Agarilytica rhodophyticola: one gene and its partner. Each later gene encodes a partner of the first gene's protein in a complex. Links are inferred from orthologs where the notes say so. Each region holds a gene or a part of one and is shown in the gene's direction. Other genes may lie near its edges. The genes, in order: BVC89_RS09330 and pabB.

The links.
Region 2: the proteins of BVC89_RS09330 (region 1) and pabB are in contact, whole or in part, in a solved structure (PDB 8RP0), measured with the Escherichia coli proteins. The link is inferred for Agarilytica rhodophyticola from one-to-one orthologs.

The regions. Positions count from the first base shown.
Region 1 is NZ_CP020038.1:2,205,092-2,208,369, forward strand. Bases 98-3,043 are described here. They hold BVC89_RS09330 (anthranilate synthase component II), read left to right. Parts: upstream 98-1,254; coding sequence 1,255-1,833; downstream 1,834-3,043. Other genes in these bases: BVC89_RS09320 (DUF1631 domain-containing protein), read right to left, coding at 98-836; trpD (anthranilate phosphoribosyltransferase), read left to right, coding at 2,069-3,043. In the rest of the region: more of BVC89_RS09320, read right to left, coding at 1-97; more of trpD, read left to right, coding at 3,044-3,103; indole-3-glycerol phosphate synthase TrpC, read left to right, coding at 3,104-3,278. UniProt on the Escherichia coli protein: Part of a heterodimeric complex that catalyzes the two-step biosynthesis of 4-amino-4-deoxychorismate (ADC), a precursor of p-aminobenzoate (PABA) and tetrahydrofolate.
Region 2 is NZ_CP020038.1:2,740,168-2,743,478, reverse strand. The notes cover bases 162-3,140. They hold pabB (aminodeoxychorismate synthase component I), read left to right. Parts: upstream 162-974; coding sequence 975-2,306; downstream 2,307-3,140. Other genes in these bases: thrH (bifunctional phosphoserine phosphatase/homoserine phosphotransferase ThrH), read right to left, coding at 2,327-2,944; BVC89_RS11675 (Rieske (2Fe-2S) protein), read right to left, coding at 436-759; BVC89_RS11680 (GNAT family N-acetyltransferase), read left to right, coding at 162-419. Outside these bases: more of BVC89_RS11680, read left to right, coding at 1-161; BVC89_RS11660 (phosphoadenylyl-sulfate reductase), read left to right, coding at 3,238-3,311. UniProt on the Escherichia coli protein: Part of a heterodimeric complex that catalyzes the two-step biosynthesis of 4-amino-4-deoxychorismate (ADC), a precursor of p-aminobenzoate (PABA) and tetrahydrofolate.

The DNA.
Region 1 (3,278 bases):
GAAATGGTTCTCCCTGGAATTACTGGGGGCGCTTGCTGTGTTTGTGTTTCAGCTTGCGTATCGACGGCTGTTGCTGTCTGTTCTTCTTGGCTATCTTGCCTATTTGGCGCGGGCGATACGCCAGGATTTTTTATTAAGTTCTTCGGAACCTTCGGCAGTATACCTGTTTCGATTAGGGTTTGGTTTGCATCAGCATATACATGGCCAAGTTGCTTGAGTACGTGTTTTTCAAATAGCTTAAAAAGTATTAATCGAGTTTTTATACTGATCTTCAGTTTATCAATACAAGCTTTAACAAAGGCTTTTGATATTTGCTGAGGATCTAGTGGATTATTATCTTCGTCGACATTAGTTTGCAGCAACAGATGATCGAGCCGAATACCTAATTCGTATATCTCGTTTTTATAGGATTCGCGAGCCCGACTGGACATGTTTTTTAGCGCCAGTTCAATTTCTAGGTCATCCCCTTCGACGATAGATAAATTGACTTCAGCATCTGCTGCTGGTTCTTTGTCGGCATCATTGTTTATTGCTGGATTTATTAAACTCTCAAAGCCTAAGGTCAAGGCTTGTAGAAATGCCGAAATCAAGCCTTCCTTTTTGACGCGTATTTCACGCATAGACTCGAAGTATAAATTTTGTTCGTTATTGCTGGTCGCTCGCTTAGATAGCTCGTAGAACAAATCATCAGTGGCGGAGAACATATGTTCCATCAACTGTCGGCTTGAGCTAAGGGCTTCACTTTCAATATGCTTCAAAACTCCTGGTGAGCTTAGCTTCTTCTCATTATTTCCTCTGACTAGTTCTAGGTGACTAGTTGGAATGTCAGCTGCCATTTCAATAAACTCTATAAATTTGTCGAATTCGTGTCCGTTAATAAATTTTGAGGCATAAAAATAATTTATTAGCAATTATTATGCCCAAAATCATGTGGCGTTTTTTGTTATCTTCGTTATTAGATGTGTATTTTTAAGATATAACGCAGGCTAAAAATAGCATAACTTGCTTGAATTGAGTATTCACGAGGCTTTTCTCCCTGACTTATTTTCACTTTTTTTGATTTTTTATTTCCAAATAGGTATAGGTGGAAGTTTTTTGCGCCACAAGTTGTTGAAATTGTGACAGCTTTAAAAACAGGTATACTTTTTTTTGTAAAGTTTATCGACACTTTTTTGGGGGTGGCCTCCGTTTTAACCCTTGTGTAGACGCAGTGCAGCAATACTATTTGATAAAGCGGCTCAATAGGATCGTTCAATGTTATTGATGATAGATAATTATGATTCCTTCACATACAACCTCGTGCAGTATTTTTATGAATTAGGGGAAGATGTCAAGGTGATCAAAAATGACCAATGCGATATGCAAGAGATAGCGGCTATGCAGCCGACAAGAATCGTTATTTCCCCCGGTCCTTGCACACCTGCGCAGGCAGGCATATCAAATAATGTGATAGGGGAATTTGCCTCAAGTATACCGATTCTTGGTGTTTGTCTTGGTCATCAAAGTATCGGCGCCATTTTTGGTGCTGATGTGGTTCGGGCCAGAAAAGTTATGCATGGTAAAACCTCACAAATCTTTCATCGTGGACAGGGGGTATTTCAAGGTTTAAGTCAGCCTTTTACTGCCACGCGTTATCATTCGTTGGTGATTAGTAAAGAATCTTTGCCCGACGTGCTGGAAATTACCGCTTGGACTGAAGATGAAAATAATGAAATGGATGAAATTATGGCTGTACGACATCGTCATTATCCTGTCGAGGGCGTGCAATTCCACCCCGAGTCGATATTGAGTGAGAACGGCCACACTTTGCTGCAAAATTTCCTTAATCGCTGAAAAATAACTTGAACGATTTTGAGTAATGTGACCAGCCCCAACAAAGCCTAGTGCATCTGTTCTCAAGATTAGATGTTATATCTAATTTATGGAACAATAGTAGTGTTCTGGTGTAAAAAGCATAAGGCAAAACCGATCAGTTTACCCCGTGTTGTGATGACGTGAGTGATATGTTGAAGAGTGGCAATACTCTTTGCAATGTGCGGGTGTGTGGGAAATATAGAGAATTAAAAAAATGAATATACGTGAAGCGCTTTCGAAAATTGTTGTCGGTGAAAGCTTGAGCCAGGCCGACATGCGTGAGGTAATGCAGCTGGTGATGAACGGCGAAGCGACACAAGCGCAAATTGGTGGTTTTTTGGTGGCACTGAGGATGAAAGGTGAGACCATCGACGAAATCACGGGTGCGGTAGAGGTAATGCGTGAACTGGCTACTCCTGTGAACGTCACAGCAGATAATCTAGTGGATACCTGCGGTACGGGTGGCGACGGATCAAATCTATTCAATGTTTCTACTGCTTCGGCTTTCGTCGCGGCGGCGGCGGGAGCGCATGTGGCAAAACATGGTAACCGCTCGGTGTCGAGCTCCACAGGAAGTGCCGACGTGTTAGAGCAGGCAGGAGTGAACTTAGCTACTTCTGCAGAGCATGTGGCGAGAGCTATCGAACAAATTGGTGTGGGTTTTATGTTCGCGCCATCTCATCATGGTGCCATGAAATATGCTGTGGGGCCTCGCCGTGAACTTGGTATTCGAACGATGTTTAACATGCTCGGACCAATGACTAATCCCGCTGGCGTTAAGCGCCAGGTTCTAGGTGTTTTTAAACGAGAGCTATGTCGTCCTTTGGCGGAAGTTTTAAATCGTTTAGGCAGCTCTCATGTGATGGTAGTCAATGCTGAAGACGGTTTGGACGAATTATCCATTGCTGCGCCGACACATGTTGCTGAGCTCAAAGATGGCGTTATCACCGAATATCAAATACATCCAAAAGAATTTAAGCTCGATTACTCGGACTTAAATGGATTAGAAGTCGGCAGTTCTGAAGAATCTTTAACGTTGATTAATGCGGTTTTCTCGCGCAAAAAAGATCATGCGGTGGATAAAGCTGCCGGTATTATTAAGCTAAACGCTGGGGCTTCGATTTATGTATCTGGCGTTGCTTCTTCCTTGCAGGAGGGCATACTTATGGCCGAGGATGCGATTGCTTCTGGTGCGGCTAAAGAAAAAATCAAAGAACTAGTGGAGTTTACCTCCATCACAGAAGAATAGATGGGTGAGGTATTATCGGTGACTGATAAACCGGATATTTTAAAGAAAATTATTGCACGTAAGTACCAAGAAGTTGAAGAGCGGAGTCATTTCCGTAAGCTCAGTGAATTGCAGTCCCTGGCTAGAGATTGTGCGCCTGCCCGCGGCTTTGTCAATGCTATGGAACAGCGAATAA
Region 2 (3,311 bases), 540 kb from region 1 along the record:
CTCGAGCCGCTACTCGTCATGTTGATATATTGAGCCACCACTTATCGACTCAGCTTTATACGCCAGAGTTTGTCAGCGCCCTCTCCTATTTTGCGCGCACGTCTCGACAATCAGCTATTCGTATATTACTGCACGACAGTAAACCCCTAGCATCCAGTTCCGCTCCTATAGTCAGTTTGGCACAGCGCTTACCTTCATCAATCAAAATTAAAGTCCTCAACGAGCAACCTCAAAAAGCCAATCAAGGCTATACCATCGCCGATAGCAAGCAAATTGTATTTTTCAATAATGAAACACAGATGCAAGGCTTTGCTAATTATCGAGCGAAGCTGGAAGCAGAACATCAACTAGAAGAGTTTGAGCACTTGTGGCAACACTATAGTGAGGAAGATCCCAATTTGTCGCTTTTAACTTTATAGATGTGATGACAAAAAACTAGAGGTGATCCGTATCAACACCTATCTGAGTTCCTTCGTATACGGCGTGAATCTTTTTCAAACAAGGCAAGGTATCGGCAAGAGGGCCATCGGCCCTACCCGTATTCAAGTTGAACTCTATCCCATGCGCACGACAGCGCAGACGCTGATCTGGGAGCTGCACGGCATGAGTCAGAGGCACGTCCATATGTGGACAACGGTTTTCAACAATATAAACACTGCCATCAAGTTGGCATAGCAGCAAGTTGTTGCCAGCAATATTAAACTCACGCTGATAGCCATCATGCAGTCGGTTTAACTGTTCTAACGGGTAGAATGGCATTATGACACCTCTATTTAGAATGTAGATACGATCATAAATACAACACACGTAAATTTTGCTCTATATATTACTGTGACTAATCAGATAAGCAAGTCTGCGAATTTCAATGAAGCTCATAAAATGATAAGGGATAGTAAATGACGCCCCAAAACAGTACACTTAGTGCCTTTTCGCGAACTTCATATCGGTGTCGGAAACTTATCATATAAATAGTAATGTCTAGTATTGCTCTTATTACCCCTATTGATTATTTAGAAAATGCGGAATCTTACTTCTTGCGCATAATGCCTTTAGGTAAACGTGTTTGGTTAGACAGTGGCAAACCTGCTTGCCACTACGGCAATAGTGATATTCTATCAGCTGCCCCATTAAAAGAATTAATTAATCCAAGCACAGACGATATTGAATACGAGGTTGCACAATTGTGCGATCAACAAACACTGGCACAATTACAAAGACAAAACATTCCTTTTTGGGGGGGCGCCATAGGTTTTTTCAACTACGAACACAACGCCTTAGAATATAATATTTCACCTAGCGAAGAAGGCTTACGACCAAGTATCTTTGGTATATTTGATTGGGCGTTAATTCAGGATCACAACCAGCAACGCTCATTTGTCGTTTTTCTACCACAATGTAGCCAAGAAAAACGCGAGAGAATACTTACGCTAGTGAATACACCTTTGGATGTATCTCACCCTACATTTACAGTGTCTAACCTTGCCTCTAACCTGGACAAAACTAGTTACTGCAAAATATTAGAAAAAATCCAACACTATATTTTGGCGGGTGATACGTACCAGATAAATTTTTCCCAGCGATTTAGCGGTAATTTTAAAGGCGATGCCAGCGCTGCATACTTAGCATTAAGAAGAGCTTTGCCGAGCCCTTTTTCTGCCTACTTAGAGTTAGGCGATGACCAGATTCTAAGCTTTTCGCCAGAACGTTTTATCAGTATTGATAACAAGCTTGCCACTACCCAACCTATTAAGGGCACCGCACCACGCCATGAGAATAAACGTGAAGATAAAAATCTGGCAGAAAGCTTAATAAATAGCGAAAAAAATCGTGCTGAAAATCTTATGATTGTGGACCTACTGCGCAATGATTTCAGCAAGTCTTGCGAGCCCCACAGTGTAAAAGTCCCGTCGTTATTTGCACTGGAAAGCTACAAAAACGTCCATCACCTAGTCAGCACTGTGGTTGGCACTATAGAAAAAGAGACTTCGCCACTAACGTTCTTTCGCCGCTGTTTCCCTGGGGGCTCAATTACCGGAGCACCGAAAAAAAGAGCCATGGAAATTATCCGCGAGTTAGAAGAAACACCTCGTAATATTTATTGTGGCTCTATTTGTTATTTAAGTTGCTTCGGGAATTTCGACTCAAGTATTACTATAAGAACAGTGCTGGTAAGTGAAGAAAAAATTTATTGCTGGGGTGGAGGCGGCATCGTTGCCGACTCCGAACCCGAAGAAGAATATCAAGAATCTCTTCAGAAAATTGCAGTATTAATACAAACATTAAAAGAATACTCTGCAATATCTTAAGAGGCTTAAGCGAGAGATTTTTATAAGGTCAGCTCTCTCTCGCTAGCATTGATAAATGCCTGTTTTAAATCTTGATAACTATGCACAGCAGGAAACTGAGGGAATTCATCTATCACATTTTGTGGTGCACTAAATAATATACCTGCATCAGCTTCTGCCAACATGGTGGTATCATTGTATGAATCCCCAGCAGCAATAGTGCGATAGTACAGAGTTTTGAACGCGGCAATAGACTGACGTTTAGGGTTAGCTTGACGCAGATTATAATGAGTAACTTTGCCTGATCCATCAACGGTCAATTTATGACAAAAGAGTGTTGGATAACCTAACTGTTTCATCAATGGGCCTGCAAATTCATAAAAAGTGTCCGATAAAATAATTACCTGAAAACGCTCACGCAGCCAATCGAGAAACTCAGCAGCCCCCTCTAAAGGACTTAAAGTGGCAATGACTTCTTGGATTTCATTTAACCCCAAACCAGCTTTTGCCAATTCATTAAGACGCATCGTCATTAACTCATCGTAATCCGGAATATCTCGAGTTGTCGCTTGTAAAGCATCAATGCCAGTTTTTTCAGCAAATTTAATCCAAATTTCGGGGATTAAAACCCCTTCCAAATCTAAACAGGCTAACTCCACTCCTACCTCCTATCGTTTTACACTCATTACATTTTTAGGGTTGAACCTGAAGAACAACTATTTTAATTAATAATTCTCCAGTGGTTAAAAAGCAGGCGGCTATATCTATGGTTTAGATATATAACTATAAGCCTTGGCTATTTCTCATCCCTCCCGCGCTCTGGTATTCTTCGCCACCGAAATAACTTTGAGCCTGTTCACTCTAATTCGCAAGCAAAACAGATGCAACAGAGTGATATCATCCATATGCAGTTCTACGACTACAACTGTATAAGAATAGGAAACCTCTAACGATGAGTGAAATGATCAATTTTGTTGATATTGATAGCCAGTTACAGACCAGTACTCCACAAAAAATTTTGGCACA